2 linked regions of the Zobellia alginiliquefaciens genome follow. The protein of the gene in region 2 interacts with the protein of the main gene of each other region in a pairwise test. Links are inferred from orthologs where the notes say so. Each region holds a gene or a part of one and is shown on either strand. Other genes may lie near its edges.

The links.
Region 1: the proteins of odhB (region 2) and lpdA interact in binary tests that used the Escherichia coli proteins (3 or more experiments, as listed by UniProt). The link is inferred for Zobellia alginiliquefaciens from one-to-one orthologs.

The regions. Positions count from the first base shown.
Region 1 is NZ_CP119758.1:4,847,683-4,864,053, forward strand. Bases 7,655-10,485 are described here. They hold lpdA (dihydrolipoyl dehydrogenase), read right to left. Parts: upstream 9,858-10,485; coding sequence 8,451-9,857; downstream 7,655-8,450. Other genes in these bases: P0077_RS20075 (heparan-alpha-glucosaminide N-acetyltransferase domain-containing protein), read left to right, coding at 7,655-8,360; nhaC (Na+/H+ antiporter NhaC), read left to right, coding at 9,989-10,485. In the rest of the region: P0077_RS20045 (penicillin acylase family protein), read right to left, coding at 1-288; P0077_RS20050 (hypothetical protein), read left to right, coding at 562-1,719; P0077_RS20055 (protein-disulfide reductase DsbD family protein), read right to left, coding at 1,791-3,752; tRNA lysidine(34) synthetase TilS, read right to left, coding at 3,752-5,056; pabB (aminodeoxychorismate synthase component I), read right to left, coding at 5,118-6,410; P0077_RS20070 (NADPH-dependent FMN reductase), read right to left, coding at 6,423-6,956; more of P0077_RS20075, read left to right, coding at 7,176-7,654; more of nhaC, read left to right, coding at 10,486-11,479; P0077_RS20090 (peroxiredoxin), read left to right, coding at 11,717-12,361; P0077_RS20095 (thioredoxin family protein), read left to right, coding at 12,460-12,774; P0077_RS20100 (DUF6952 family protein), read left to right, coding at 12,755-13,012; tpx (thiol peroxidase), read left to right, coding at 13,201-13,707; P0077_RS20110 (diacylglycerol kinase), read left to right, coding at 13,700-14,068; P0077_RS20115 (DNA translocase FtsK), read left to right, coding at 14,469-16,371. UniProt on the Escherichia coli protein: Lipoamide dehydrogenase is a component of the glycine cleavage system as well as of the alpha-ketoacid dehydrogenase complexes.
Region 2 is NZ_CP119758.1:1,232,839-1,249,351, reverse strand. What follows is about bases 9,178-12,150. They hold odhB (2-oxoglutarate dehydrogenase complex dihydrolipoyllysine-residue succinyltransferase), read left to right. Parts: upstream 9,178-10,038; coding sequence 10,039-11,262; downstream 11,263-12,150. Other genes in these bases: P0077_RS05225 (TatD family hydrolase), read left to right, coding at 11,829-12,150; P0077_RS05230 (retropepsin-like aspartic protease family protein), read right to left, coding at 11,351-11,791; P0077_RS05240 (2-oxoglutarate dehydrogenase E1 component), read left to right, coding at 9,178-9,991. Also shown: P0077_RS05275 (sugar phosphate isomerase/epimerase family protein), read left to right, coding at 1-715; P0077_RS05270 (Gfo/Idh/MocA family protein), read left to right, coding at 725-2,068; P0077_RS05265 (3-deoxy-D-manno-octulosonic acid transferase), read right to left, coding at 2,521-3,756; P0077_RS05260 (DegT/DnrJ/EryC1/StrS family aminotransferase), read left to right, coding at 3,848-5,002; UDP-glucose 4-epimerase GalE, read left to right, coding at 5,091-6,107; P0077_RS05250 (hypothetical protein), read left to right, coding at 6,194-6,547; P0077_RS05245 (alpha-ketoglutarate decarboxylase), read right to left, coding at 6,544-7,080; more of P0077_RS05240, read left to right, coding at 7,178-9,177; more of P0077_RS05225, read left to right, coding at 12,151-12,596; P0077_RS05220 (asparaginase), read left to right, coding at 12,636-13,670; P0077_RS05210 (MotA/TolQ/ExbB proton channel family protein), read left to right, coding at 14,113-14,859; P0077_RS05205 (hypothetical protein), read left to right, coding at 14,884-15,324; P0077_RS05200 (ExbD/TolR family protein), read left to right, coding at 15,340-15,966; P0077_RS05195 (ExbD/TolR family protein), read left to right, coding at 15,991-16,473. UniProt on the Escherichia coli protein: E2 component of the 2-oxoglutarate dehydrogenase (OGDH) complex which catalyzes the second step in the conversion of 2-oxoglutarate to succinyl-CoA and CO(2).

The sequences.
Region 1 (16,371 bases), 3.6 Mb from region 2 along the record:
AACTTCTGCAAGTCTACCGCTGCCGATACGACGCAACAACTCCATTTGCCACAGTCTATCCTGTGCATGCACATACCCTAGCGCTTTAAAAGCATCTTGATCATTTTCTGCATAAATGTGGGGAATTCCGTATGTATCGTAATAAACCTGAACTTCTTCAGAAAGCCCCTGAAGTTTAGTTTCACCATCGTAGTCAGGTTTTAGATGAAATGTAAAACTGCCAATTATCACGGCCAATACACCAATAAGAGCGAGGAAACCCAACCCCAATTGCTTAAATCTTCTCATTCAAGTCTAAGTTTTCATGTAATATATGAAATATTTACAAGGAGATTAAAATTGATGGACAAACTACTTCCTGTTCTTTAAGAGTAACCCATTAACCACAACCACCGTGGTAGAAAGTGGAATCTATAAAAATTATGTATTAACAATCGCATGAAGCTCAAACACAGTTAATTGACATTTTTAATCTCAATTCTCACTTAATTTGTTTGTAATTTAACATTTCTTGTTAAAAAAATTAGATACTTTCAAATGAAATCTTAAAAAGACTACACAATGAAAAGAAACCAACAAAAAATTCTAAGGTTAGCATTGGCAATAGGCCTTACGTTAACTTCATGCTCGGATGACACCATTCCGGTAGATGAAACTACCGCGCCGGCCGCCGTGAACGCTAAAGCTTCCATTACTACTCCTGCCAAAGGACACTTTGACTTGGATTTCTCTAATTCCGTAAGAGAATTCAAACCCAACTTAAAGCTTACTACGGCGGTTGAGCCAAGTGAATGCGGAGATACACCATTCAATGAGGTCGCAGATTATTACAATGATTTGTTGATTGATGGTTTTATTTCGGCTTGGGATGGTAATCCTGATGCTATTACCATAATTCTTGAAGATTACTTTGCCATAAACCAAATTGCAGCTGCATATGAAGGTAAGAATACAGATTATTTTGGCGCTGATGGGGAGTATACGAATTATGTGAAACAACAGGTTAGAAGCCTTGAAAAATTCTGGGGAATGGCCAATCTAATTACTGTCAATGGCCAACATACAGAAACTCTAGAGGATTTGGATTTTATCCAATACATTTATGAAAATTATTCTTCAGCACCTCCAGAAGAAATCGATTACATTTTAGAGATTGCCGAGAACTTTAATACAAATAGCGATCAAATTCCCGAGAACCCTTTCTTTGCTTCTGACGGCTTCGCTACTTTTGATAGAACTATTGTTATCGGAGATGGCATTGTTACATTACTTGAAGAAACGGGACTTGACCCCAAAGTGGTTTGGTCTAGCATTTTAGCTCATGAATGGGGTCACCAAATACAGTTTTTAAACTTTGATGATTGGCAATATCCTATACCCGCTTTCAACGATACGCCTGAATCCACAAGAATGACGGAATTGGAAGCGGATTTTATTACTGGATACTTCCTAACTCACAAAAGAGGAGCCACATACAACTGGAAGCGAGTTGAGGACTTTCTATCCGCATTTTTTAACATTGGGGATTGTGGTTTTGAAAGCCCTGGGCATCACGGTACTCCTGCACAGCGCTTAGCGGCTGCCAAAGCAGGGTTTGATTTAGCCAATGGAACTAAGAAAAAAGGACAAATACTTAGCCAACAAGAAGTGCATAATGCATTTTTATCCGAACTAGACGCTATAGTAGGCACATCTGCTTCCCGAAGAATTACCAAATAATTTTTTTGATAAATAAAAGCGAAAAGGTCACTTTAATAGTGACCTTTTTTCTTTTCTATAACAATTCTGTTTTATTCAAAATTAGTCAATCCCTCCCTCAACCACTTAAGATACACATCACTATCGGTATACTGTACGGCATTGTTCAAGATTTCCAAGTCAGGGGACATTAACACATAATACGGTTGAGAAGCCGCATTAAAATTAACGGTCTGAAAAGTACCCCATTTCTGACCTATCGTTTCAATATGTTTTACACGACCAGTATCATATTTAAAATCGAATTGTTCCGATTCCGGTAGCTCTTTTCTATCATCTACATACAACGAAATAAGCACATAATCTTCTTTTAGAATAGAATAAACATCTGGTTCGCTCCAAACGTTTTCTTCCATCTTTCTGCAGTTAACGCAAGCCCAGCCCGTAAAATCCAATAGAATTGGTTTATTCACTTTTTTTGCATGCGCTACCCCTTCATCAAAATCTTTATAACAATCTATTCCCAACGGACAATCACTTTCGGTTTCAAAAACACTGTAAAATGCCGGTGGTGGAAAACCACTGAGCATCTTAAGGTTGGAAACTCCCAAAAGCCCCAATAGAATATAAATTGAAAAACCAGCACTCACTATGCCCGTAGCCTTACGACCTAATGACAGTTTTTGTTTTGGACCATCATGAGGGAATCTAAAAATTCCAAAAAGGTACAAGGTCAACAGTACGAATAATACAATCCATATGACCAAGAAAATTTCACGTTTAAGTATTCCCCAATTACCCACCAAGTCTGCATTGGACAAGAATTTAAGCGCTAACGCTAATTCCAGAAAACCAAGTACCACCTTTACTGTTGTCATCCAACCTCCAGATTTTGGGAGCGAATTTAACCACGCAGGGAACAATGCAAAAAGGGCAAATGGCAATGCCAACGCAACGCCAAAACCGGTCATACCTACTGAAAGGTTCATTGCAACATCACCTTCTTCCAAAACTGTACTTCCCAAAAGACCTCCCAAAATAGGTCCCGTACATGAAAATGAAACAATAGCCAAGGTAACGGCCATAAAGAAAATACCGATTACACCTCCTATTTTAGAAGAAGCAGCATCCATTTTATTCGCCCAAGAACTCGGTAAAGTCAGTTCGTAATACCCGAAAAACGAAAACGAAAAGAACACAAAAATTAAGAAGAAAGCAATATTCAACCAGATGTTCGTAGCAATGGTATTCAATATTTGCGAGTCAACGGAGTCAAAAATGTGAAACGGCAGACTTAATAAAAAGTATATCAAAACAATAAAGAAACCGTACAACAGGGCATTTATGATTCCTTTTGATTTTTTCTGAGAATGCTTGGTAAAGAAAGATACCGTAAGGGGAATCATAGGAAAAACACAAGGGGTCAGCAATGCTATTAATCCACCTAGGAAACCTAAACCAAAAATCATCCAAAGGCCGGAACTTGCCTCACCTACCTCATGAGTAGTTCCTAAAAGTTCTTTGTTCTTCAAATCTATTTTTAAAGCCGAGCTTAGGGCTTTACTATGTTCATCTATAGTTTTCTCTTCCTGTACAGCGTCTCCCCCGTCAAGAACAAAACTAAAATCTTTGTCTACCGGAATACAAACCTCTTTACAAACCTGGTAAAAAAAGTTGATGTCTATTTGATTGACATCCGGATTAAGTAGTTTTATTTTCTGAGTAAAAATGGCCGTTTCCTTAAAAAAAGTTTCATCTACCTCAAAAATATCACTGTACTCAACAATAGTTTCGCTCTCTAAAGTTTCACCAACAAGCTCATAATTTTCACCTGCATTTTTATAATTGAACTCACTGGGCAAAGAACCACCTTCTGAAGTAAATTGAGAGTACACATGCCAACCTTCAGCTATATTTCCCTTAAGTATCAACTCATAATCCGTATCGCTTATTTTCTTAACTTCTTGCGACCAAACCACCGGATTCTCATCATCCTGAGAAAACACACTTAAAAAGCTAAAAAACAACGAAATAAATACTATTATATGCTTCATTAATTTAATGTGAATTTTAAAATTTCACTTGTACTTTCGGTCACCTTAAAGCGTTCATCCGCTCGCCTGCCAATTACCCAAACGACTTCACCGGCAGAGCAAAGCAACCACTGGCGCTCTTTGGAAACCACATCTATTTTTTCATCTTTAAAAAACTTGGATAGCTTTTTTCTACCCTGCATCCCTAAAGGATAAAAGTAGTCGCCTTTTTCCCATTTCCTTATCATCAATGGATACTTTAACGCTTTTTTATCTACGTAAAGTGTATTTGTATTTAAAGACGATAAATGTTTTACTGATTCTATTTTGAGTGGAACCGGTTCAGAAACTTGAATCTGATCCTCTTTTATTTGATAGACAACATCTATTTCTTTCTTTATTTCAGTCAAGAGAAGGAAATCCCTGTCTTTTACCAATCGATGTGTTTTAGAATGTATTTCCTTGCCGCTCATGGCCAATAATAGATTCTCTACATCGTTCCACTCCGTAAATCCATATTCCTTAAATAAAGCATGTAAATAAGCCGATACAGGCTTTAATTCTAACAATTCGCTGATCGGAATACGTATGACCCCATCTTTTTCTTGTAACAAGCTGAACTTTAATTCAGCAATATGTTTCTCAATAATTACTGCACTATCAGAAAGATAATCTTGTGTTGTTGTAAAATTCTTTAAAAAAGAAGGATTCAAATCTTTTAAAAGCGGTACAATCTCATGCCGAATTTTATTTCGCAAATATTTAGTATCCGCATTACTGGCATCTTCTCGCCATTGTAAATTCTGAGCCTCTGCGTACGCTAAAACTTGACTTCTAGAAAACCGAAGAAGCGGTCTTGAAATGGTATCGGTTTTTTCGGGAATTCCAGATAAGCCATCTATACCTGTACCTCTGGAAAGGTTGATTAAAAATGTCTCAACACTGTCATCTACATGGTGCGCCGTAACCAAGGTTTTGATATCATTTTCTTGCATGATTTTTGCAAACCAATCATACCTTAGCTCCCTTGCAGCTAGCTGAACCGATACTTTATTTTTTTCAACATAACCAATTGTATTAAAATTAGTTGTGTAAAATTTTCTACCACTTAAAGAAGACAGTTTTCTAACGAACTCTTCATCGCCATTACTTGCTTCACCCCTTAAGTTAAAGTTGCAATGTGCTATGGCAAAATCCAGTTTAGACTTACTGCAAAGATCTACCAAAACAGTACTATCCAAGCCTCCACTGCAAGCAAGTAAAAAATTACTTTTGAGTAAGTTTTGAAAATTTGTTTCAATATGTTTTTGGAACTCTTCTAGCACATCACAAAGGTAATCAAGAATTATAATTTAGAAGTAGAAACGAGCTTACTCTTACGCTAGCTCAACCTTCCAGAACTTCACGCATAGCCTTAGCCTTCAAAAGACATTCTTCATACTCTTTTTCAGGAATTGCTTTTGCTGTAATTGCCCCTCCCACGGAATAAGAAACGTACTTTTGGGTAGCGTTATAAAGAATACTTCGGATTACGACATTAAAATCAAAATTACCCTCAGGTGTAAAATAGCCTACCGCACCACTATACAAACCTCTTTTGAAAGCCTCTAGCTCTTCTATTATTTTCATGGCCGAAACTTTTGGCGCTCCCGTCATACTGCCCATGGGAAATGATTGTCTAATTACATCTACCGGATTAACATCTGCCGCCACATGCGCAACAACCGTAGAAATCATTTGATGCACCTGCTCAAAAGTATAGACTTCACACAGTTCCTCAACCCTTACACTTCCCTTTAGCGCGCTTTTTGAAAGGTCATTACGAACCAAGTCCACAATCATTATATTTTCCGCACGCTCTTTTGGGTCGTTTTTTAAAGCCTCAATCAATCTTTCGTCCTCCTCTGCATTTTCAGCCCTCTTTGCGGTTCCTTTAATAGGTTGGGAAATTAGCTTAGACCCGTCTTTTCGTAAATACCGCTCCGGAGAGGCCGAAAGCAAATACCTGTCATACACCCTAAGATATGATGCGAACGGTGCTGCTGATATCTTATTTAACTTCTGATAGGTTTTAAAAGGATTGATCTGAGTGTCTTCCGCATAAAATTCCTGGCAAAAATTAGCTTCATAAATATCGCCACGGTGAATATGGCTTAACATTTTTCTTACCTGCCGGAAATATTCATCCTTAAAAACACGGAGTTTTATTTTAATGTTTTCGGTAACCGCTTCCTCCTCTATCTTTATTTCGTTGGAAATCAATTCAAAATCAGATTGGACTTCATCATCTACCATAAGCAGATATTCAAAGCATACGGTGTTACCAGTAATTTTAATGATTTTTTTAGGCTGAAAAAAAAACAAGTCAGAAAACCCTAAGCCATCGTTATTTTTAGAGGAAAGTCGTTCAATATCATTTTTTAAGTCATACGAAAGATACCCAAAAATATAGTCTTTAGCTTGCTCTTGAAATTCTCTCAGCTTATCAAAAGCCTTATCACTATCCGTTTTAATTGTTGTAAGCGCATCAACAGCCAACAGCGCATCAAACGAGTTGTATTTACCCGTGTGCCCATTACTGTCAAGCCAAACAATTTCTTCAAATTGTTGCGCCCAAAGCAATAACCTCTCTTTGAATTTTTGAATATCGGAAACAGTGAAAGACGCAGAAATACGCAAATGGGAGTTCCTTTAAAGTTTACTTAAAAATTGGTCTACAGCAGCACGGTGCGTCTTAGCAAGTTCTGCATTGGTGATACCTTCCCCCTCTTTAAAATTCGCACTGTACGAAGGCAAAGAAAACGTAGCAACAACTTCAGCACCAAACCTAGGTAGCACACTCTTAGTAGTTTCCAAGGCAGTAATTCCTCCTCTTTGACCCCCTGAAGTAGACATTAACAATACCGGTTTACCATCTAAAAACTTACGTTCCACACGCGAAAGCCAATCGGTCAGATTCTTAAAGTATGCCGAAGGCCCGCTGTTATGCTCGTTTACCGAAATAATAATGCCGTCTGCCTTAGCCATATCATCCTTAAGCTCCACCAAAGAATTTGAATACCCATTATCTCTCTCGTAATCCTCGCCAAACATTGGAAATGGATAATTAACCATGTTCAACAATTGAATTTTTTGACCATCAATAAAAGAAGTCGTGTATTTAACCAATTGGTAATTAATAGATTTTGAAGAATTGCTACCTGCAAATGCTAATATCGCTGCCATAGTGAGTAGTTAGATGTGTTTTAGCGAAAATATAGCAAATACAGTTGAATTGCGAGGAATTTATCTAATTTTGCGACGCAAACATCCAAACTAACTGTATTACAAGTATATAAGATAGTTATTTTGCCGTTTAATTGTCCGCAGATTTATAGCGGATGTACTAAAAAGCAAAGTTTTGAGTTTTATTGATGCTTTTGCCAATTTTTGATACGACCACTAGTGGAAAACAAAACAACAAGACTATACTTCATTGATGCCATGCGTGCATGGGCCATTCTCATGATGCTTCAGGGGCATTTTATTGATGGGCTCTTAGACCCCGTTTTTAGAGATAGTACCAATGCTGCTTTTTCTATTTGGAAATATTTTAGAGGCATCACCGCTCCGGTCTTCTTTACGGTTTCAGGATTTATATTTACCTATCTTTTAGTCAAAGGCGATACAACCGGACTTCAAAATCCACGAGTTAAAAAAGGAGTTAAAAGAGGGCTAGAATTACTCTTTATTGGATATTTATTACGGATGAACCTTTTAGGTCTGTTACAGGGAAAAATATACGATTCATTTTATTTAATTGATGTTCTACATTGCATAGGTCTTTCTTTATTGGGGATTATTGGCATATATCTATTAGCTCAAAACCGAAAGAAATTTGTTTTCCCAACAGCATTGGTCAGTATTACGCTATTGCTGTTCATTTTTGAACCAACCTACAAGACATGGGGATTTTCATTTTTACCGGATGCTTTTGCGAATTACCTAACCAAAAGCAATGGTTCTGTTTTCACTATTCTACCTTGGTTCGGATATGCTTCCTTTGGTGGGTTCCTTTCACTTGTTTTTACGAAGTTTAAAAATTTTAAGTACTTGTATCCCGTTGCTATTCCGTTTTTCGCTTTAGCGGGAGCAGTGCTTATTTCATTTTCTTCGGATTTATTTTTACAGCTATCCAAATGGACAGATTTACAGTTATTTGCGAACATTTACTTCAATAATTACTTATTTATACGATTAGGTGACGTTTTAATTGTTTTTAGTGTATTTATGCTCTTTAGAAGCTTACTTAAAAATAGGACAGTACTAAAAATCGGACAAAGCACACTGTCCATTTATATCGTTCATTTTATTATCCTTTATGGCTCTTTTACAGGTTTGGGATTGTATCGATTTTTCAATCACTCCCTAACTCCTACCGTTGCCATTTCAGGAGCGTTGACATTTATGTTCCTATGTACTTTTACCGCTCTTAAATATGAAGAACACAAAGAAATTATTAACCAAAAAGCAACAATCGCTTTAAGGTTTGCTTATATAAAGGTCGAGGTTTATGCTATAAACATTTTTCAAATAGCAAAAAACCGATTGCACAGATTACTAAGAAGAGTGGGTTGGGCAAAAAATTAAGTATCAGATAGCATTTACAAAACTATATATCCAAAAAAATCCCCGAGGAGCAATGCTCTTCGGGGATTTTTGTATTAAGAAGTTTCTTTTTTAAATATGTAACGGACGATCATCCGTTGCAGCAAGAGCAGCTTCTTTTACCGCTTCGGCAAAAGTAGGGTGCGCATGACTCATCCTAGAAATATCTTCAGCAGATGCACGGAACTCCATTGCAATAACTGCTTCCGCGATTAAATCCGCACTACGGGCTCCAATCATATGAACCCCTAAAACTTCATCCGTTTTCTTATCCGCTAGCATTTTTACAAATCCATCCAAATCCATACTTGCACGAGAACGACCTAATGCACGCATTGGAAATTGACCCACTTTATATTCTATACCGGCTTCTTTCAATTCCTCTTCGGTCTTACCTACAGAAGCAACTTCTGGCCATGTATACACTACACCGGGAATTAGGTTATAATCAATGTGTGGTTTTTGACCTGCCAATTGCTCGGCCACCAAGGTACCTTCTTCCTCCGCTTTGTGAGCCAACATAGCACCACGAATAACATCGCCAATAGCGTAAATATTAGAAGCTGAAGTCTGCAAATGGTCGTTCACCTCTACTTTACCTCTAGAATCCAATTTAACACCGGCTGCCTCAACGTTCAAACCATCAGTATATGGCTTTCTTCCCACTGCTACCAGACAATAGTCACCTTTCAACTCTATCTCTTGCCCTTTTTTATCATCGGCCTTAACAATAACTTCATCACCTTTCCTTTCCACAGATTTTACCTTGCTCGAAAGATTGAACTTCACCTTCTGCTTTTTTAGAACCTTTGTCAATTCCTTAGAAAGGGAAGCATCCATAGTTGGGATAATTCTATCCATATATTCAACCACAGTAACATCGGCACCGAGACGTTTGTACACCTGACCCAACTCTAGACCAATTACTCCACCTCCAATAATAATAAGATGCTTTGGTATCTCTTTTAACTCTAATGCTTCGGTAGACGTTATAATACGTTCCTTATCAATTTTGATAAACGGAAGAGATGAAGGTTTACTTCCAGTGGCGATTATAGTATTCTTAGCTTCAATAGTTTCCGTACTATCATCATTCTTTTTAATGTTGATGTGAGTAGCATCCTTAAAGCTACCCAAGCCTTCAAAAACATCAATTTTATTTTTATCCATCAAGAACTTAACACCATCGCATGTTTGTTTTACAACAGACGCCTTTCTAGAAATCATCTGCTCTAGATTTACTTTTATTTCACCTGGAATATCAATTCCGTGCGCTTCAAAATGCTTTACGGCATCCTCATAATGATGAGAAGAATCCAACAAAGCCTTTGAAGGAATACAACCTACGTTAAGGCAAGTTCCACCTAAAGTACTGTACTTTTCTATTATTGCTGTTTTCAATCCCAATTGTGCACAACGAATAGCTGCTACATACCCTCCTGGTCCTGAGCCAATAATGGCCACGTCATATGAACTCATAAAATTTTCTTTGAATTTGAATTACAAAATTAACACTATTTTCCGGTTTAGGGTATCCTTTACCAATTTATACAAAAGTTGCACAAACCCCATCAAAATTGTAATATTACCTAATAGCTAAACCGATATTAATGACAAACCAAAATTCAGGGGAGCACAGAGAAAACGAAAACATCGTTAAAAACAAAGAGTTGAATATCTGGGAAGCACTAACTCCTGTAATAGCGCTTGTTGCTATGCTAGCCTATAATGTTTTTGTTTTTGGAGACGATGCCCTTAGCGGCTCTAACCAATTTATCCTTTTATTAGGTGGTGCGGTTGCCGCGATTGTTGGTGTATTCAACAAAGTATCCTACGAGCAAATGATGGCAGAGGTTGCCGAAAACCTAAAATCCACCACTGGTGCGCTGCTCATACTATTAATGGTAGGTGCACTCGCCGGCTCATGGTTGATAAGCGGAATCATACCCGCAATGATCTATTACGGCCTTCAAGTTTTGAATCCCACAATATTTTTAGCGGCCTGCGTTTTTATCTGCGCAATCATATCCGTTGCAACAGGTAGTAGCTGGACAACATCGGCCACCGTAGGTATTGCTCTTATTGGTATAGGCGATGCTTTGGGTATATCCCTAGGTATGACTGCCGGCGCAGTATTATCAGGAGCTTATTTTGGTGATAAACTTTCACCACTTAGCGACACCACCAACTTAGCCCCTGCCATGGCGGGAGGAGAACTTTTTGAGCACATTAGGTATATGCTCTACACCACCGTTCCCACAATATCAGTGACACTTATCTTTTTTATTGTACTAGGTTTTACTATTGACACTACAGGTTCTGCGGATGTAAACTCAATTTTAACTTCAATTGACTCCGCTTTTAATATAAATCCATGGTTATTTCTAGTACCTATAGTTGTTGTGGTACTTATTATTAAGAAAACTCCGCCTTTAGCAGCTTTGCTTATCGGAACTTTACTAGGTGCTTTATTTGCTCTTATATTTCAGCCAGATGTAGTTGCGAATATAACTGGAGCCAAAGAACTTACATTAAGATCTGGCTATGAAGGGATTCTCACGGCTATTACCGTAGAAACATCTGTTCCAACCGACAATGAGTCCTTAAATGACCTATTCTCCGCATCTGGCATGGCCGGAATGTTGGGCACTATCTGGCTTATTATCTGTGCTATGGTTTTTGGAGGTATTATGGACGGAATTGGCGCTTTGGACCGTATTACCAAATCCTTATTGGTGATGGCAAAAACTACTTTCGGGCTATTTGCCAGTACAGTTGGAAGCTGCTTGGCACTGAACATTACCGCTTCGGACCAGTATTTGGCCATTGTAGTGCCAGGCAAGATGTTCAGTAAAGCTTATGCCGATAAAAACTTAGCTCCCGAAAATCTTAGCCGAACCTTGGAAGATTCTGGTACGGTAACCTCTGTACTTGTTCCTTGGAATACCTGTGGAGCATATCACAGTAGCGTTTTAGGTGTTGGCACAGCTGAGTTTGCCCTATTTGCAGTTTTTAACTGGTTGAGTCCAATTATGACCTTGATTTTTGCCGCTTTTAGCATTAAATTGAAGCAATTGACCACTAAAGAAGCATCCATCTAAAAAAAATGAAAAAATTTACAAATCCACTAATTATGGATTTCTAAACCCGCCGTTGATTCTTTGCCAATCAAGCAATTTTAACATCTCTTTCTTATCGAATAAACAACAATTCCACCTTGCGCTCCTAAGCATTTGCATTAGTTATTCTGATATCAATTTTTTAAATACACATTACGTTGCCCGGGATAATATTCATGTAATTTTGTATTCAAATTGAAACTTAAAAAACAATAGAATATGGCTTTTGTAGGTAAAAAATTCCCCAACTTGAATGTAAACGCAATGAATGATTTAGGCGATACATTCCAATTGAACGTTTTAGAAGAAGCTCAAAAAAATAATAAGAAAGTTGTTCTTTTCTGGTACCCTAAAGATTTCACTTTTGTATGTCCAACTGAATTACATGCATTCCAAGCGGCTTTAGGCGAATTCGAAAAAAGAAACACATTGGTAATTGGTGCATCTTGTGACACGGCAGAAGTACACTTTGCATGGTTAAGTACCGATAAAGACAATGGTGGTATTGAAGGTGTTACCTACCCATTATTGGCAGATAGCAACCGGAACCTTGCCTCTACTTTAGGCATCCTAGATATTACCAACGAGCAGTACAATGAAGAAACTGGTGTTGTTACTGTTGAAGGTGACAATGTAACTTACCGTGCTACTTACCTTATTGATGAAGAAGGTACTGTATTCCACGAAGGCATCAACCACATGCCATTAGGTAGAAACGTAAACGAATATTTACGTCTTATTGATGCGTACACCCACGTACAGGAAAAAGGAGAAGTTTGTCCTGCAAACTGGGAAGAAGGAAAAGATGCAATGACTGCAGATAGAAAAGGTGTTGCAAGTTACCTTTCTGCACACGCTAATTAATTTTAGCCGCGGAAACTATAAAGATTACCGCTTGTATTCTATACATACAAGCGGTATCATTTAAAAGTAGTATTCACAAATTTTAAAACCCTTTAGATATGGTATTGGAATTGGATCAAGATAATCTGCAAGAAATCATTGCAGACAAGAAAAATGTAATAGTACAGTATTCTGCTGGTTGGTGCGGTAACTGCCGTATTATGAAGCCTAAGTTCAAAAAAGAGGCCTCTACGCACGGAGATTTCACTTTCGTAATTGCAGATGCCGAGAAATTTCCTGAAAGCAGAAAACTAGCCAATGTAGACAACTTACCTACGTTTGCCACTTTCACTAACGGAGAGTTTAAAAATCAAGTACAAACGAACAAATACGATGTTCTAAAAGAATTGATCAGTGAAGCTTCCAGTAATTAAGCATTTAACGAATTTCATTGAAGAAAACGACGAAGATTTTGTTGTTGAAACAATTGAGACCCTAGAAGCACTGACCGAAGTATCCTCGCTTAAAGACGAAGAACTAGATGTTATTGGTGAATTGATTTCAAACATGTACGGTGCACTAGAAGTGCAAAAAGGCATAAAAGAAGGCAAACCACAAAAGGAAGCTTTAAATGAATTTATGCAACGTGTAATGGGTTCCATAGATAAATAAGTTAAGTACGTACTTTTTACTACTGTTTAACTGTTTAGAAGTGAAATAACTTTTGATTTTTAATGAAATCAATTGAGTTGTTTCACTTTTTATTTTCCTTTTGTTACTTAAAACTATATTTCTCTTATGGAGCGCCTATAATTAGCCATAATTTTATATTTTCACCACCAATATAAACAGAACATATCATGGCTACAGTAACCCTAAAAGGAAACGAAATACACACTTTAGGAAATCTTCCTGCAAACGGAAGTAAAGCTCCTAATTTTACATTAACAAAAAACGACCTTTCATCTGCATCCCTTTCGGATTATTCGGGCAAGAGAGTGGTTTTAAATATCTTCCCTAGCGTTGACACCGGTACGTGTGCGCAATCCGTTAGACAATTTAACCAAGAGGCGGCAGAAATAGAAAACACAGTGGTTTTATGTGTTTCCAAAGACTTACCATTTGCTCAAGCTCGTTTTTGTGGTGCAGAAGGCATCAACAATGTAGAAATGCTATCTGACTTCCGCGATGGTAGTTTTGGAAAAGATTACGCTGTTACCTTTACTGACGGGCCTTTGACAGCATTACTTTCTAGATCGGTAGTAGTTCTTAATGAAGCAGGTGAAGTAATCTATACAGAGCAAGTTCCTGAAACCGTAGATGAGCCAAATTACAAAGCGGCTCTAGAAGTTTTAGCCGATGCCTAAGGAAGAATCCTTTCTTGTAAATAGAATAAGAAGTGTGGGCTTCGCTTTACGTGGAGCCCTGCTTTTAATCAGGACCGAAGCCAGTATCAAAATTCAGGTGTTTTTGGCCGTGGCTGTAACTATCGCTGGCTTTTACTATGAAATTTCTACAACTGAGTGGATTTTTCAAGTCTTTGCTGTTTCTCTTGTGGTAGGTGTGGAAGGCGCCAATACCGCAATTGAAAAAATATGCGATTTCATTCACCCTGAATTTGATGAGAGAATAGGCTTTATAAAAGATGTTGCAGCAGGTGCGGTAATGCTTGTTTCAATTGGCGCTACCATAGTAGGCTGTATTATCTACATCCCGAAAATATTCTAATCAGCGAAGCCCTACTTTAATTCCAATCCGTTTTGGCATAAGCAAAATATGCTTACCGAACCCATAGAATATATTCACTCTACGAATTTATCATAATTCAATAGCATATATTTTTTAGCCTATACTTTTCACTACATTGCCCAAGCTGGATAAAAGACTGTAGAACAACATTGCGAAAAAAAATCCGTTAAAAACAAAAAAAGGGGGTAAGATGGAAATTCACTTTGTTCAACACTGTATGATGGTATCCTTAACAGACTTTAGATGCCTAAAACAAGGAACAATAGAACCATAACCACCTTAAAAAGAGTATGTATATTATAAAAGCAAAAAGACTTTTCGTAATCTCTACTCCAAAAACTTCGTAATACGTATTTTTGCACCCAGTGGAAAAAAAGTAATGGCCAAAAAGAAAACAACGACAACCAAAAAAAAGGCAAGCCCCAAAAAAGCTAGCTTCACGGTATCTAAAAAGAACAAGATTATTTTAGGAAGCTTGCTGATCCTTTTCAGCATGGCTTTATTCTTCTCGTTCGTCTCCTTTTATTTTACGTGGCAAGACGACCAGAGTCTATTGTCTGAATTTACCAATAGAAATGAACAAGCTAAAAATCTGCTTAATAAATTTGGTGCTAGTGTTAGCCACTTCTTTGTTTATAAAGGTTTTGGAGTTGCTTCCATTATTCTAACCATTCTAGTCTGCATCACCGGATTACACCTCTTTTTGAGCTTAGAAAGAAAGGGGCTTCTCAAAAAATGGATTTGGGGTCTTATTTTTATGATTTGGATATCTATTGCGTTAGGTTTCCTAGCGGACTCACAACCTCTGCTTGGTGGTGTCGTAGGTTATGAAATGAACGATTTTCTACGAGATTACACCGGAAACATTGGTGTTGTTCTTATTCTACTGTTTGGACTTGTTTTTATTTTAGTTCGTTTCTTTCATTTTACACCAGAGGGAATGGCCCAGTCTTTCAGGAAAAAATCATCTTCATTAAAATCCGAGCTCAGAACAAGTTCAAAAGAAGCATCCGATACTTTAAAAGATGTACAGGAAACCATAAAGAAAAAAGAAAAAGAAGAACCTGTTGTTCTTGATACGTACACCCATAAGAAAGATATTCCTCCCCTTGAACCTGAGAACGAGGTTACTTTAGATGATTTTGAGATTTCCGTTCCCGTTGAGGAAGAAACTACCGAAGAGTTAGCAATGGAAGTGGAGAAAATTGTTGAAGAACAGGAAGAGACCGATAATATAGCCGATAAGTTAGTTGAGGATTTTGGTGAGTTCGATCCTACCCTAGAACTTGGCAATTACAAGTTCCCCACCATAGAGCTCCTAGACCAGCATGGTGTTACCGGTGGAATCACTATTAATCAAGAAGAACTTGAGGAGAACAAAAATAAGATTGTAGAGACGCTTAAAAACTACAAGATTGGAATCTCACAAATTAAAGCAACTATTGGCCCCACCGTTACACTTTACGAAATTGTGCCCGAGGCCGGGGTTAGAATTTCCAAGATTAAGAACTTAGAAGATGATATTGCCCTTTCGCTTGCCGCTCTAGGTATACGAATTATTGCCCCTATTCCTGGTAAAGGAACTATTGGTATTGAAGTACCGAACAAAAATGCGACAATCGTTTCTATGCGGTCCGTTGTGGCCTCAAGCAAGTTTCAAAAAGCAGAAATGGAACTGCCGATCGCTTTTGGCAAGACCATTAGTAACGAAACATTTGTAGTGGATTTGGCGAAAATGCCTCACCTTTTAATGGCAGGTGCTACCGGTCAAGGTAAATCAGTAGGTCTAAATGCCGTTCTTACCTCCCTCCTTTATAAAAAACATCCGGCAGAAGTCAAATTTATTCTGGTCGACCCGAAAAAGGTCGAACTTTCGATTTATAATAAAATTGAAAGACACTTCTTGGCAAAATTACCCGACTCCGAGGAAGCTATTATTACGGATAATGCCAAGGTAATCAATACCTTGAATTCACTCTGTATAGAAATGGATGACCGGTATGAACTCTTAAAACACGCCCAAGTACGTAACCTTAAGGAGTACAACGTTAAATTTAAGGCACGTAAATTAAATCCAAACGACGGACATAAATTTCTACCCTACATCGTTCTGGTCATAGATGAATTTGCAGATTTAATAATGACTGCAGGTAAGGAGGTAGAAACCCCAATTGCACGTCTTGCTCAATTGGCAAGGGCAATCGGTATTCACTTGATAATTGCAACGCAGCGGCCGTCGGTAAACGTGATAACCGGTATCATAAAAGCAAACTTCCCTGCCA
Region 2 (16,513 bases):
GGGAGTAGCCTCGTATACACTACGTGAGTTCACCCGGGAAAAGGCTTTAGATATGACACTGAGGTGCGGTTTAAAGCGGATGACCTTAAAAAGTATGCATTTACCGCTAGATTCGGGTGCGCACACGATAAAAAGTGCAGTGGCGGAATGCAAGGAGAAAGGTGTGGATTTCTATGGCGCTGGAGTTATTTATATGAAGTCCAATGCGCAGGTGGATCAAGCCTTTGAATATGCTAAAATGGCTGAATTGGATATGATTGTAGGAGTACCTAGCCATAGTCTTTTGGATTATGTAGAAGAGAAAGTGAAAGCATACAATATTAAACTAGCTATTCATAATCATGGCCCCGGAGATAAAGTGTTCCCTAGTGCCGAGAGCGCCTACCTTAAAATAAAAGATAGGGATAGGCGTATGGGCCTTTGCTTAGATATTGGCCATACCCAGCGGATAAAGAGAGACCCTTCTGGAGATGTGACTGAGTTTTTTGATCGGGTTTTTGATATTCACTTAAAAGATGTAACAGCTGCGGAACACGATGGGAAAACCTGTATAATTGGTCGTGGTGTCATTGATTTCCCCGCATTTTTAAAGACCGTTTCAAAATTAAATTATAAAGGAACCTTAGCCTTGGAATATGAGGCAGAGGGAGATGATCCATTACCAGGTATGATGGAATCAATAGGGTACGTAAAAGGTATATTAGCAACATTGTAAAATATAGAGATGAGTTCAGATAGAAGAGATTTTATTAAAAAAGCATCAGTAGGTGCTGCCGGTTTGGCATTTGGAGGAAGTATAAACGCTATGTCGGCCGAAAGTTATTCGCGAATTTTGGGATCAAGCGACCGTATTAATTGCGCCGTAATTGGTGTTCGTAGTAGGGCCAAAGCACACTTTATGGCAATCCACAAGGACCCCAATGCTAAAGTACTGTTTAGTTGTGATGTAGATGATACCATTTTGGAAGAACATAACATATGGTGTAAAGAAAATATAGGTTACGTGCCAAAAGTGGAGAAGGACTTTAGAAAAGTTTTAAAAAATAAAAAGGTAGACGCCGTTTTTATTGCAACACCAGAGCATTGGCATGCACCAATGGCCATAATGGCGTTACAGGCAGGTAAGCATGTTTACGTAGAGAAGCCTTGTAGTCATAACCCGTATGAAAACCAGTTATTGGTAGAGGCTCAAAAGAAGTATGGAAAAAAGGTTCAGATGGGTAACCAACAGCGTTCTGCTCAAACTTCCAAGCTAGCTGTAAAGGAAATTGGAGAGGGTATAATTGGAGATGTATATAAAGGTGAGGCCTATTATTCTAATAACAGGGGTTCTATAGGTAAGGGAAATGTAATAGAAGTTCCCAAAACCTTGGATTGGGATTTATGGCAAGGGCCGGCACCACGAGAAGATTACCGCGATAATGTGCACCCATATAACTGGCATTGGTTTAAAACATGGGGTACGGGAGAGGTACATAACAATGGAACACATGAAATAGATATATGTAGATGGGCACTAGGTGTTGATTTACCTGAAAGTGTTACTTCCTTTGGAGGGAAATATGCGTATGATGATGATTGGCAGTTCGTAGATAACCAACAAGTTACTTATAAATATCCGGGTGATAAGTTTATAACTTGGACAGGTCATAGCCGTGGTAAAATTATACCTAAACAACCAGGTAGGGGAGCTACTATTTACGGAAGCAAAGGTATTATTACGCTAAGTCGTGGAGGTTATAAGTTATTTGATTTGAACGGGAATATCATTAAACAAGAGAAGGAGGCTGGCCAACAAAGTGCTACGGTGAACACGCAAGGTGCTGGAGATTTAGATTGGAACCACATTGGTAACTTTTTTGAAGCTATCCGTAAGGATAAATCCTTGAATTCAGATATTAAGGACGCTAGTGTAACTACTATGCTTTGTCATTTAGGTAATATGGCACAAGACGCTGGAGAAACCTTAAAGATTGACCAAAAAACGGGTAAGGTTCTTAATAATGATAAAATAATGAAAGATTGGTGGAAACGAGAATATGCAGAAGGTTGGGAGCCCAAGCTGTAGTTTTCTTTCTAAAAAATAAAAGGCCCTCATAGAGGGCCTTTTTTATGCTTGGTCAATTAAATTTTTTTAGGTTGCTACAAGATTCCGATCAAATCCAAAATGAGGGCTACCGGTACAGCCAATAAAATAAATACCAGACAGGCAATCATAATTCGAAGAAATCCATTGAGCATTTTTACTCCTATAGTTAGCTCTTGTTCCATAAGTGTTAGATTTTCTTAAATTTATGAAATTAATAAACACGAAGCCAAGATATTGCGAATTATTTGACTTAAACGCTTTGTGTTGAGTATATTAATGGGTTGAACTGTCAAAAAAAGAAGATGAATTGCAATTTCCAAGTGGATAGAATTAAAATTTTGACATAACCCGGGCTTGCTAATCATGAGATAGGCAAACGGTCAGCATTTGAGGAATCTTTTTTTAAATAGAATATAGAACTAAGAAAGTGATTAAATAAGGTCACGAATGTGATGCATTATTTCTGAGCTTGCACCTCTATTTTTAGAAATATAAGCTGCATTGATATCGCCGGTTATTTTTCTAAATTCAGGGCTGTCCAGTAATTTTTTCAAAAGTTCGCCAAATGTCCATTGATCCTTTATGGGGTAGATGCCTCTTTGCTCCACTAAATCTTCGGCCTCTTTAAAACCATCAAAATTTGGCCCGATAATAACAGGTATTCCAAATACTGCAGGTTCTAATGTATTGTGTAATCCGGTAGAAAATCCGCCTCCAACGTAAGCAATATCGGCATAACTGTAGATTTTGGTCAATAGTCCTATGTTGTCTATAATCAGCACATCATAATCACGTAGATTATTACTGTCAATCTTTGAATACAGTGTTGTTTTTTTTGTAAATGCTCCTGCAAGACCTAATATTTTATCCTTCTTAATAGTGTGTGGCGCCAATACATACTTCAGGTTTTTTGGAGCGTTGTTTATGTAGTCAATTAAGATAGCTTCATCTTCGGGCCAAGTGCTTCCGGCAACGAAACAAAGTTTATCGTTTTTAAAGACCTCAATGAAATCAAGGGAGTTATCTCGGTCCAGAATTTCGGAAACACGGTCCAAGCGGGTGTCTCCGCTTATTTCCACATTTTTTATTCCAATGGATTCCAATAGTGTTTTTGAGTTCTGATCCTGAACAAAATAATTAGAGAATTTACGGAGGGTACTTCTCATAAATCCACCGTAGGCTTTAAAATAAATCTGATTTTTCTTAAACAAAGCAGAAATCAGTACAGCGGGAACTTTATGCTCTTCAAGCACTTTCATGTAATTGGGCCAAATCTCATATTTAACAAAAATGGCAATGTCCGGATGGACGGTTTTTATAAAATGAGCTGCATTTTTTTTGGTGTCCATGGGTAGATAGGCTACCACATCCGCTACGGGCGTATTTTTTCGGACTTCATATCCGGACGGGGAGAAAAACGTAAGAACAATTTTATGGGTAGGGTATTCCTTTTTGAGCTTCTCAATTATGGGGAGTCCTTGTTCAAACTCACCTAGAGATGCAGCATGCACCCAAAGTGTTTTGTCTTCTTTGGAAATAGCGTTGTCCAGCAAGTAAAAGGAATGCTTACGGCCATTTACGAACAACTTTAATTTAGAATTGAAAAGAGCCAGAATTTTCAGGAAGAACCAAGAAATCTGAACAATCACATTATAGATGCTATGCACTGATTCATATTTTGCGCTAAATTACGCTTCTTTACATAAAATAGTACTGCATGGTTTCGTATTTTTGTTGCGATTTATATAATTCATGACAATGAAAAAAATTCAAATGGTCGACTTAGGCGGCCAGTACGAAGGAATAAAGGAACAAGTCAATTCAGCTATAGCTACTATTATGGAAACTTCGGCATTCATAAACGGACCAGAAGTACGGTCGTTTCAAGCCGAGTTGGAAGAGTATTTAGGAGTAAAACATGTAATACCCTGTGCCAACGGTACAGATGCCCTGCAAATAGCAATGATGGGCTTAGGTCTACAACCTGGTGATGAGGTTATTACGGCAGATTTTACTTTTGCAGCTACGGTCGAGGTTATTGCGCTTTTACAATTAATCCCTGTTTTGGTAGATGTTGAGCCAGATTCATTTAATATAGATATTGCTGCTGTAGAAAAAGCGATCACGCCTAAAACTAAAGCAATCGTTCCTGTTCATTTGTTTGGTCAATGCGCCAACATGGACGCTATTATGGAGCTTGCTGAAAAACATAATCTTTTCGTAATAGAGGATAATGCACAAGCTATTGGAGCAGATTATACTTTTGATGATGGAAGGAAACAAAAAGCGGGCACCATTGGTCATGTTGGTGCTACGTCTTTTTTTCCGTCTAAGAATTTAGGAGCATACGGGGATGGAGGTGCAATTTTTACTAACGATGATGAATTGGCACACACGTTAAGAGGTATTGTTAATCACGGTATGTATGAAAGATACCATCACGATGTGGTAGGTGTAAATTCTAGATTGGACTCTATTCAGGCAGCGGTACTCAGGGCAAAATTGCCAAAATTAGATGGTTATTGCGATAGCAGGAGAGCTGCCGCCCGAAGTTATAATGAAGCATTTAAAGGGCAGCCACATATTATTACTCCAAAGACGATAAAGTGTGATATAGCAACTAATGATGATAGTAATTGCCATGTGTTTCATCAATATACTTTACGGATTACCAACGGAAAAAGAGACGCTTTGGTAAAGCATTTGGCGGATAATGACATTCCGTGTGGGGTATATTACCCCATTCCGTTGCACAAGCAGAAAGCATATGTGGATGAGCGGTATAATGAAACCGACTTTCCAGTAACGAACCAACTGATTAAAGAAGTGATTTCATTGCCAATGCATACAGAATTGGATAGTGAGCAAATAGATTTTATAACAAAAACGGTTTTGGAATTTGTGAACGGTTAATTTATCATTGCTCTCGTAAAGTATAAGATTGAATTATAAATAATATTGAATTCACTTTTGATAGAGTGTTTTTTGAAAAAAATAGAATATGAAAATATTAGTGACCGGCGGACTAGGATTTATTGGCTCACATACAGTTGTAGAACTTCAAAACGAAGGTTTTGAGGTGGTAATAATTGATGACTGCTCCAATTCCTCTGAGAAAGTGCTGGAAGGTATTTCTTCAATAACGGGTAAAATGCCTCTTTTTGAAAAAATAGATTTAAAAGAAAAAGCTAAGGTTGAAGATTTTTTCAAAAGACACCATGACGTAGAGGGGGTTATACATTTTGCAGCTTCAAAAGCGGTTGGCGAAAGTGTAGAAAAGCCACTTTTATATTATGAAAACAACTTGGGTACACTGGTTTACCTTTTAAAAGAATTGTCTAAAAAGGATAATTCCAATTTTATTTTCAGTTCGTCCTGTACAGTATATGGGCAGGCAGATGAAATGCCTATTAGTGAAAAGGCTCCTGTAAAGCCTGCAGAATCCCCTTATGGAAATACCAAGCAAATAGGAGAGGAAATCATTAGGGATACATGTGCTATAAACTCTAGTTTAAATGCCATTGCGCTGCGTTATTTTAATCCCATGGGGGCACATCCTAGTGGAAATATAGGTGAGTTGCCAATTGGTGTGCCGCAGAATCTAGTGCCCTTCATTACACAAACTGGTGCGGGGTTAAGAGAGCAATTATCGGTTTTTGGGGATGATTATCCTACTGAAGACGGAACGTGTATTCGGGACTATATTTATGTGGTAGATTTAGCTAAAGCTCACGTTCAGGCATTACAGCGTTTATTGGGCGGAAAAAATGAGGATAATTATGAAGTTTTTAACCTAGGAACAGGGAAAGGAAGCTCGGTACTTGAAGTAATTCACAGTTTTGAAAAAGTTTCAGGTAAGAAACTTAATTATAAAATAGTAGATAGAAGAGCTGGGGATATTGTTTCTGCTTACGCGGATACTACAAAGGCGAATGAAGTTTTAGGGTGGAAGTCTCAATACACTTTAGATGAAGCCATGAAGTCCGCTTGGGAATGGGAGCAAAAAATTAGGGCATAACTTAATAAGGGCTTCGTCCGGTTGAAAAAATGCTGTTAATTTCTTTGTAAGTAAAACCAACTTGGGATTGGAAACGTAGATAATTTATGGTTTTGAATTTTTCAGATAGTACGGAGTTACTTGCCAATGCGGAGAAAAAAGAGCTTTATCAGAAGCTGGTCGCTCAGATTATAAAAGACTTTGGTCTTGCTAATATTTATATAGATTTGGATGTAGATGTTCTCCCTGAAGGACTCATAAGTGTTTTGAGGGAGAAAATCTACCGCCTTATAATGGAGCGCTTTGCGGAATACTTGAATTTGCTCTATATTGTAGATGTGCCGGAAAGAGCGTTCAAGGAAATTAAGGTAACGGATGTGGTAGAAGTAGCTGATCAGGTTACTTTTTTGGTTTTGAAAAGAGAGTTGCAAAAAGTCTGGTTAAAAGAAAAATATTCCTAAAAATATACCCGTACAAAAGGCATCCAGGCATTTGCATAAATACTTTTCTCGTCATCGTAAAGCACATCATAGCGAAGACCGACCGTAAAATTCCGGTCTGTATATCCCAAACCTAGAAATAGGGCGGGAGACCAGTAGTTTTCCTCCAGCGTAGAAAAATCGTTAAAAGAGAATGTTTGGTTGATGCGTAGTTGTTCCAGTTCCGCAGAAATCTGTAAGAAAGGAATAGGATTGTAAAGCGAAAGAATGCTTCCGCCATAGGCGTAGCGCTTATTATTATCATATTTGGCATAGTTGAATGTAAGGCTGACACCACTTGCAAATTGTTCGTTAAATTGATAGATGGCACTGGGAGCTACGGATGCATTGAAACCTCCATTTGTCAGTCCAAAACCTAATCCGCCACCAAATCGTACATTATTCCAGAAATCTGAAGATTTAGAAGTGTTTTGTGCGTAACAACTTATGCTGATAAGTATAAGAAATAACCCGAAAAAAAGTTTTTTTGAGATCAAAGAAAGTTTTTTAATCATTATCTTTATTTTTTCAATATTGCATACTAAGATACGCCCCGGAAATGGGAAATGTTGTATTTTTGTACCCATTTATTTGCATGACAGAGAATCTTCTATGGACAAATATTCCTTTCTAAATACCGCTCATACCTCTTTTTTTGCGGAACTATACGACAAGTATATTACTAACCCCGATAGTGTTGAGCCTAGTTGGCGAGCATTTTTTCAAGGATTTGATTTCGGAACGGAATCCGCTTTGGACGAGCTGGATTTAGAGACTTTGGTCTCAGCCAACGGAACTCAGAATAATGCTGTTGCGGAAATGCCGGAATCTCTTCAGAAAGAGTTTCAGGTCATTCGTTTGATCGATGGTTACCGTAGTAGAGGACATTTATTTACGGAAACCAACCCTGTTAGAGAGCGTAGACAATATGAGCCAACGCTTGATATCGAAAATTTTGGCCTATCACAAAGTGATATGGAAACCGTGTTCAGTGCGGGTGATGTTATTGGTATTGGTGCGAGTACTTTAAAAGAAATTATTGATCACTTACGTCGCATTTACTGTGATGCCATTGGTGTTGAGTATATGTATATTCGTAAGCCAGAGCGTATTGAGTGGATTCAAAATTGGTTGAATGTTAATGACAATCACCCAAAATTCGACAACGAACATAAAAAACGTATTCTTAGAAAACTGAATCAAGCGGTTTCTTTTGAAGGCTTTTTGCATACCAAATATGTTGGACAAAAACGATTTTCATTAGAAGGGGGCGAATCATTGATTCCTGCTTTAGATGCCGTTGTTGAACGTGCTGCAGAACTTGGTGTGGAGCAGTTTGTAATGGGTATGGCGCATAGAGGTAGACTTAACGTGCTTACCAATATATTTGGCAAAGCCGCTAAAGATATTTTCAGTGAATTTGATGGTAAAGATTACGAGCAAGAGATTTTTGATGGTGATGTAAAATACCATTTAGGTTGGACGTCTGATCGTAAAACGGACAATGGTAAAAAAATAAAAATGAACATCGCTCCAAATCCTTCTCACTTAGAGACAGTTGGTGCAGTCGTAGAGGGCATTGCCCGTGCAAAGCAAGATGCTCATTTTCCAGACGAGTTTTCAAAAGTACTTCCTATTGTTGTGCATGGTGATGCGGCAATAGCTGGTCAAGGATTAGTGTACGAGGTAGTACAAATGGCAAATCTTGATGGATACAAAACTAATGGTACTATACATATAGTAGTGAATAACCAAATTGGGTTTACTACCAATTATTTAGATGCGCGTTCATCTACGTACTGTACAGATGTAGGTAAGGTAACTTTAAGTCCGGTTCTACATGTAAATGCGGATGATGTTGAAGCTGTAGTGCATGCATCTCTATTTGCTTTGGAGTATCGTATGCGTTTTAATAGGGATGTATTTATTGATTTATTAGGATATAGAAAATATGGTCATAACGAAGGTGATGAACCTCGTTTTACACAACCAAAATTGTACAAGGCTATAGCTAAGCACCAAAATCCGCGGGATATTTATGCGGAGAAATTATTGGCGGAAGGTATCATAGAATCTGACTTTGTTAAAAAGTTGGAAGAAGAGTATAAGGCTTCCTTAGAGGAGGAGCTTGTAGATTCCCGTAAAGAGGATAAAACCGAAATCACTCCGTTTATGGCGGATGAATGGAAGGGCTTTGTCAATGTTCGTGAGTGGGAAATGATGGAGAATGTAGATACTTCTTTTGATAAAGATGAGCTTACTAAAATAGCGAAAGTTATAACCGAGCTTCCAAAGGATAAAAAATTCTTGCGAAAGGTTGATAAACTGATAAGAGATCGTAAGAAAATGTTCTTCGAATCTGATAGGTTAGACTGGGCTATGGGTGAATTATTGGCCTATGGTACTTTGTTGCAAGAGGGGTATGCCGTGCGTATGTCGGGTCAAGATGTGGAACGTGGTACGTTTTCGCATAGACATGCCGTAATGAAGGTGGAAGAGAGTGAAGAAGAGGTAATACTACTTAATCATATAAGTGATGAGCAGGCTAAATTTCAAATTTATAATTCGTTGCTTTCGGAATATGGGGTAGTTGGTTTTGATTATGGTTATGCCATGGCAAGCCCAAATACCTTAACAATTTGGGAAGCTCAGTTCGGAGATTTTAGCAACGGTGCTCAAATCATGATCGATCAATATATTTCGGCTGCAGAGGATAAATGGAAACTTCAGAACGGTTTGGTAATGTTGCTTCCACATGGTTATGAAGGTCAGGGAGCAGAACATTCTTCCGCACGCATGGAAAGATACTTGCAACTTTGCGCAAGAGACAATATGTATATTGCAGATGTTACCACACCTGCGCAAATGTATCATATCCTAAGAAGGCAGATGAAGGTGAACTTCAGAAAGCCAATGATTATTTTTACGCCTAAAAGTTTGTTAAGGCATCCTAAAGCAGTGTCTACCGTAGATGAATTGGCTTCGGGAAGTTTTCAAGAGGTTATAGATGATGAGTCTACTACTGTTAGTAAAGTAAAGTCGGTAGTGTTCTGTACCGGCAAGTTTTATTATGATTTACTAGCGGTTAAAGAAGAGCAGAATAGAGAAGATGTAGCTTTGGTTCGTGTGGAGCAATTGTTTCCGTTGCCAGCGGAAAAGATGAAGGCCGTTATTGCCAAGTATAAAAAGGCCGATGATTTGGTCTGGGCTCAAGAAGAGCCTAGAAACATGGGTGCTTGGAGTCATATGATGATGCATTTTAGTGATTCGGACAAGTTTAGGGTGGCTTCAAGAAGATTTTATGCTTCTCCTGCTGCCGGTAGTGCCGTTCGTTCAAAAATGAGGCATCAGCAAGTAATCGATTATGTATTCGATAAGACTAAGAATAATATGTCAAAACCATTACCTAAACCTAGTGAAGATTAGGGGTTGGTTGTTCAAATAGTAAAGATAACACAGCAAATAAGTATAGCATGATATTAGAAATGAAAGTCCCATCTCCGGGCGAATCTATCACCGAAGTAGAAATTGCGGAATGGTTGGTAGAAGATGGCGATTACGTTGAAAAAGACCAGGCCATTGCCGAGGTTGATTCGGATAAAGCTACTTTGGAACTTCCTGCTGAAGAAAGCGGAATTATTACCTTAAAAGCTGAAGTAGGGGATGCTGTTGCCGTTGGTGAGGTAGTTTGTTTAATAGATACGGACGGTGCTAAACCTGAAGGTGATTCTGCTGAGAAAGATTCAGCGGAAGAGAAGAAAAGTGAGCCTAAAAAAGAAGAGGCTAAGGCGCCTCAACCTGCTCCAGCAAAAGAAACTTACGCTTCTGGTGTAGCTTCTCCTGCAGCAAAGAAAATATTAAGTGAAAAGGGTATTGATGCTGCGGCCGTAAAAGGAAGTGGCAAAGATGGCCGTATCACTAAAGAAGACGCTGTAAATGCGGTTCCTTCAATGGGTACTCCTACAGGTGGAAGTAGAGGTGAAACACGCTCCAAACTTTCAATGTTGCGTAGAAAAGTGGCGGAACGTTTGGTGTCGGCTAAGAACGAGACTGCTATGCTTACAACTTTTAACGAAGTTGATATGTCGGCTATTTTCGAACTTAGAAAACAATATAAAGATGATTTTAAATCGAAGCACGGAGTTGGTTTAGGATTTATGTCCTTCTTTACCAAAGCTGTAGTTCGTGCACTGGAAATGTATCCTGCCGTCAACTCTATGATAGATGGTAAGGAAATGATTTCTTATGATTTCTGCGATATTAGTATAGCTGTTTCCGGACCAAAAGGGTTAATGGTTCCTGTTATTAGAAATGCAGAAAACCTGACGTTTAGAGGGGTTGAAGCGGAAGTGAAAAGATTGGCTATTAGGGCTCGTGAAGGTGAGATTACCGTTGACGAAATGACTGGAGGTACATTCACTATTACCAATGGCGGTGTTTTTGGCTCTATGTTGTCAACACCAATTATTAATCCACCGCAAAGTGCAATTTTAGGTATGCACAATATAGTAGAAAGACCTATCGCTAGAGATGGGGCCATAGCAATTGCACCTATTATGTATGTAGCGGTATCCTATGATCACCGTATTATTGATGGTAAAGAATCTGTTGGATTTTTGGTGGCAATAAAAGAAGCATTGGAAAATCCTGAAGAATTATTGATGGATGGTAATGTAAAGAAAGCTTTGGAAATGTAGTAAGGCTGCTCCTTTAATATATAAAGCCCTAAAGATTATAATCTTTGGGGCTTTTTTTATAATGTATAATTAGAATCTTCTGCTATAGTTATTTGCTTAAATAGACATAAGATTTATCATAATCTATTACAGCCTTTGCTTTTTTAAGAACATCGGCGCCAATAATACCATCAACTGGTAACGCGTTGTGGGCAGTCAGGGCCTGATTGACATGGATCAGGTCAAAAAGAACAATTTTTAGGTTTTTCTTTTTCCAGTTCCCTATTTCAATTTTGTTTTTTGTTGATATCAAGGTTTCCATATCCGTTGCTCCGGCACCTGCCGCTTTTACTTCAGATGCTTCGGAAGCTAAACCAAATTGGGCTATTTTATCGATTCCAATACAGGTATTGGAAGCTCCGGTATCTAAAATAAATCTTCCTTTTATACCGTTGATTTTCGCCAATATTTCAAAGTGGTCCGTTTGTGTGAGTTTTAAAGGTATTTGGGTGTATTTTTTTTTCCGAAGAAATCTTTTCAGAGAGGACATGTATTCTTTTTGTCAAAGATAAGGCTATTTTTGCAGCATGATACTAACAGATACGCATACTCATTTGTATAGTGAGGCATTTGATGAGGATAGGGAAGAAGCTATTAAAAGGGCAATTGCTCTTGGTATTGAGCGCTTTTTTATCCCTGCAATAGATTCAACGTATACCCAGTCTATGTTTGATCTTGAAAAGTCTTATCCTGATAATATTTTTTTGATGATGGGCTTGCACCCTACACATGTGAAAGAAAATTTCAAGGAAGAATTAAAACACGTTGAAGAAATGCTTGAGCAGCGAAAATTTTTTGCTTTGGGCGAAATAGGAATCGATTTATTTTGGGATAAAACTTTTCTAAAACAACAACAGGAGGCGTTTCGTGCACAAATACAATTAGCTAAGAAATTTAAATTGCCCATAGTCATCCATTGCCGCGATGCCTTTGATGAGGTTTTTGAGGTGTTGGAAAGTGAAAAAGGAGCGGATTTATTCGGTATTTTTCATTGTTTTACAGGCACTCTTGAGCAAGCTAAAAAAGCTATTTCGTACAATATGAAGCTTGGTATTGGAGGTGTTGTGACATTTAAAAATGGAAAAATAGATAAATTTTTAGACCAAATTCCATTAGAAAATGTAGTTCTAGAAACGGATTCACCTTATTTGGCACCCGTACCGTATAGGGGCAAAAGAAATGAAAGTGCCTATATAATGAATGTGCTTGAGAAGTTGGCGGACGTTTATGAAGTTTCGACGGAATCGGTAGCGGACATTACTACCAAAAATTCAAAACAAGTATTTGGGGTGTAAATGATACTGTTCTCAATATAACATTTAAAAATTCTAGGTTTGAAAAATAAAAGTAACATTCTTTTAATATATACAGGTGGTACCATAGGTATGGTAAAAGACTATGATTCTGGCGCGCTAAAGGCATTTAATTTTGATAAGCTGCTTAAAAATATTCCGGAACTGAAGCAGTTGGATTGTGAAATTAACTCTATTTCATTTGATGAGCCAATAGATTCGTCCAATATGAATCCTGAGCATTGGGTTCAGATCGCCACAATTATAGAAGAGAATTATGAGTCGCATGACGGTTTTGTTGTCCTTCATGGCAGTGATACCATGAGTTATACGGCATCCGCTTTGAGTTTTATGCTAGAGAATCTAGCTAAACCAGTAATTTTTACCGGTTCTCAATTGCCCATTGGAGATTTACGGACGGACGCTAAGGAAAATTTGATTACTTCTATTCAAATTGCTGCGTTACAGAGAAATAATAGACCGGTTGTTCAGGAGGTAGGCTTGTATTTTGAATATAAATTGTATCGCGCCAACCGCACCACAAAAATAAATGCGGAACACTTTCAGGCATTTGCTTCATTGAATTATCCGGAATTAATAGAGTCTGGAGTGTTCTTAAATGTGAATGAAGAATCTTTGTTGCCTTATGTGAAACGCAAGAAGTTCAAGGTGCATAAATATATGGATACTAATGTGGCTATATTGAAATTGTTCCCGGGTATTGGTCCTGCGGTTTTGGAAGGAGTAGTCAATATACCAGGTCTAAGAGGTGTAATTTTGGAAACTTATGGCGCTGGAAACGCTCCAAATGAGCCTTGGGTGATCGATATTCTAAAAAAGGCAAAAGAAAATAACATTCACATTATTAATGTTACACAATGTTCGGGTGGCAGTGTTTCAATGGGGCGTTATGAAACCAGTAAACAGTTGGAGGAATTGCAAGTTATTAATGGTAAAGACATTACGACCGAAGCTGCAATTGCCAAGTTAATGTACCTTTTGGGTAATAATGTTTCGTATAAATTGTTCAAAAGCATATTTGAGACTTCGTTGCGAGGGGAGGTACAAGAAAATTAGCAGTTTTAATTTCATCAACTAATATTTTTTTTGTTATTTGGGCACCCCTTAAAAAGGGTGATCTTGTCTGGTCTGATTTTGTTGAAAAAGGCGTAGTGTAAGATGAATTTAGAGAGGTGGCCGAGTGGTCGAAGGCGCACGCCTGGAAAGTGTGTATACACCAAAAGTGTATCGAGGGTTCGAATCCCTTCCTCTCTGCAGAACAAAAAGATTTTTCAGTATATATTAGTTTAGACTGGAAATATTTGTAAGTTTAGTTTCTATATGCTAAATGGAAGTCTGAGCTTGATAATATCAGGCAACGACACTGGCTGAAAGGCCGGTTTATAGGTCTTGCTTTATATTTGGCGGCCACTTCCCTGATGCAACGAAGTTTTACTTTTTTTATTGTGATTTTTTTATATCTTTAACCCTATTAAATAACTAATTTAAGTTTGAACAAATGAAAAAATTATCCTCTATCCTAGCCGTGGGCGGGTTGTTTGTAATGAGTACAAATACTGTGAATGCAATGGCTAATACAGCAATGATGCTGCAAGATGCCCCGGCCGAAGCTGAAAAAGGTTTTACCCAGGTTTTGAAAGAAATGTTTATACAAGGTGGTGCCGGCTTTATGGGTATTGTTCTTTTATGTTTGATTCTTGGTCTAGCCGTAGCTATCGAAAGAATTATTTACTTGAACATGGCAACAACTAACACTGCTAAACTTAGACAACAAGTAGAGGATGCATTGGCTTCCGGTGGTGTTGAAGCTGCAAAAGAAGTTTGTAGAAATACAAAAGGTCCTGTTGCTTCTATCTACTATCAAGGTTTAGATAGAGCTGGTGAGAGTGTTGAGTCTGCTGAGAAAGCTGTTGTGGCTTACGGTGGTGTTCAAATGGGACAGTTAGAGAAAAACGTTTCTTGGTTGTCTTTGTTTATCGCTATTGCACCAATGCTTGGTTTCATGGGTACGGTAATCGGTATGATTCAGGCCTTCCAGAAAATTAGTGCTGTTGGTAACTTGAGTGCATCTCTTATTGCAGGTGATATTCAGGTGGCGTTATTAACAACGGTATTCGGTCTTATTACTGCTATTATCCTTCAAATTTTCTATAACTATATCATTGCAAAAATTGATAGCATCGTTAATGATATGGAGGATTCATCTATCGTTTTGATAGATATGTTGGTGGATCACAAAAAATAAGTCGCACACGTAATACCTAAAATTATGCATAAAATTGTAAAGATTATATTGGTCGTTGTGGGCTTGATAGGCGCTGCCTTGTGGTTCATGCTTCCAGAGTCTGAAATGCCGGCTGCCGAGGCGGTCAATAACGGAGCTCTTAATGCAATGTTTGCTATTACATGGTTGCTGTTAGGCATCGCGGTAGTGTTCAGTCTTGTATTTGCTCTTAAAAACCTTTTTTCAAATCCTGCTAATTTAAAGAAGACGCTTTTTGTAGTTGTTGGTTTTCTTTTAGTTGTTGGTATTGGCTTTGTAATGGCTAGTGGAACCGATGTTAGTATCGAGCAAATGTCCGAAAGAGGTATATCTACCGATGAAGCTGAAATTAAGCAAATCGGAGCTGGTATAAATGTATTTTTCATATTGACTCTTATAGCTGTTGGAGCTATGCTTTGGGGCGGTGTTAGAAAAATGATTAAATAAATAAAGAACTAAATTATGTCTAGAAGAGGAGGACCAGCAGAGGTAAACGCCGGATCAATGGCAGACATAGCATTCTTGCTACTTATATTTTTCTTGGTTACCACGACCATTGAAACTGATGCAGGTTTGGATCGTATGTTGCCGCCTATTGAGCCGCCTACGGAAGAGCCACCAGTAATTAAGGAGAAGAATATCTTTACTGTTAACATTAACCGTAATGGTCAGTTGTTAGTGGAAGATGAGCTTACTGATATCAAAAGTCTAAGAGAAAAAGCAATGGCTTTCTTGGATAATGGCGGAGCTCCATCGGGTTCTCCTGAATATTGTAGCTATTGTAAAGGTAAAAGGCTAGCAGAGTCATCTGATAACCCTGCAAAAGCTATTATATCTTTAAAAAACGATCGTGAGACAAAGTACAGTACGTACATAACAGTTCAGAATGAATTGGTAGGTGCTTACAACGAACTTAGGAATCGTGAGGCACAACGTCTTTATAAAAGAGACTTTACCGATATGGAAGCAGAATATCTTAATCCTGAGACCGACGCTAGTAGAAAAGAGGATCTCAAAGAAAAGGTTAAGCGGATTCAAGAGTTGTTTCCACAGAAGTTGTCAGAAGCAGAGACGGGTTCAAGTAATTAATAAGAGCTAAAACAATATAATAATATGTCAAAGTTTGCAAAGAAAAAGGATGCCGGTTTACCAGCTGTGAACACTGCATCGTTACCTGATATTGTATTTATGCTTTTATTCTTCTTTATGACCGTAACGGTTATGAAAGATAATACTTTGAAAGTAGAGAATACTTTGCCTAACGCTAGTGAAACCAAGAAATTGGAAAAGAAGGATAGGGTTATATACATATATGTTGGTGAACCAACTTCTCAGTATAAAGCTCAGTTTGGTGATGAAGCAAGAATTCAATTGAACGATAAGTTTTCTTCTCCTTCGGATGTAGGTGACTATATTTTGCAGGAAAGAGCTAAGAAGCCACAAGAACTTCAAAATGTTTTGACTACGGCTTTAAAAGTTGATAAGAATGCTAACATGGGTTTAATATCTGATATTAAACAACAGTTAAGAGAGGTAAACGCATTGAAAGTTAATTATACGACTTACGATGGAGATGCCTTCAATAACTTGCAGTAGTATTTCAAACTTATAAATACAAGCGCCTCGGATTTTTTAT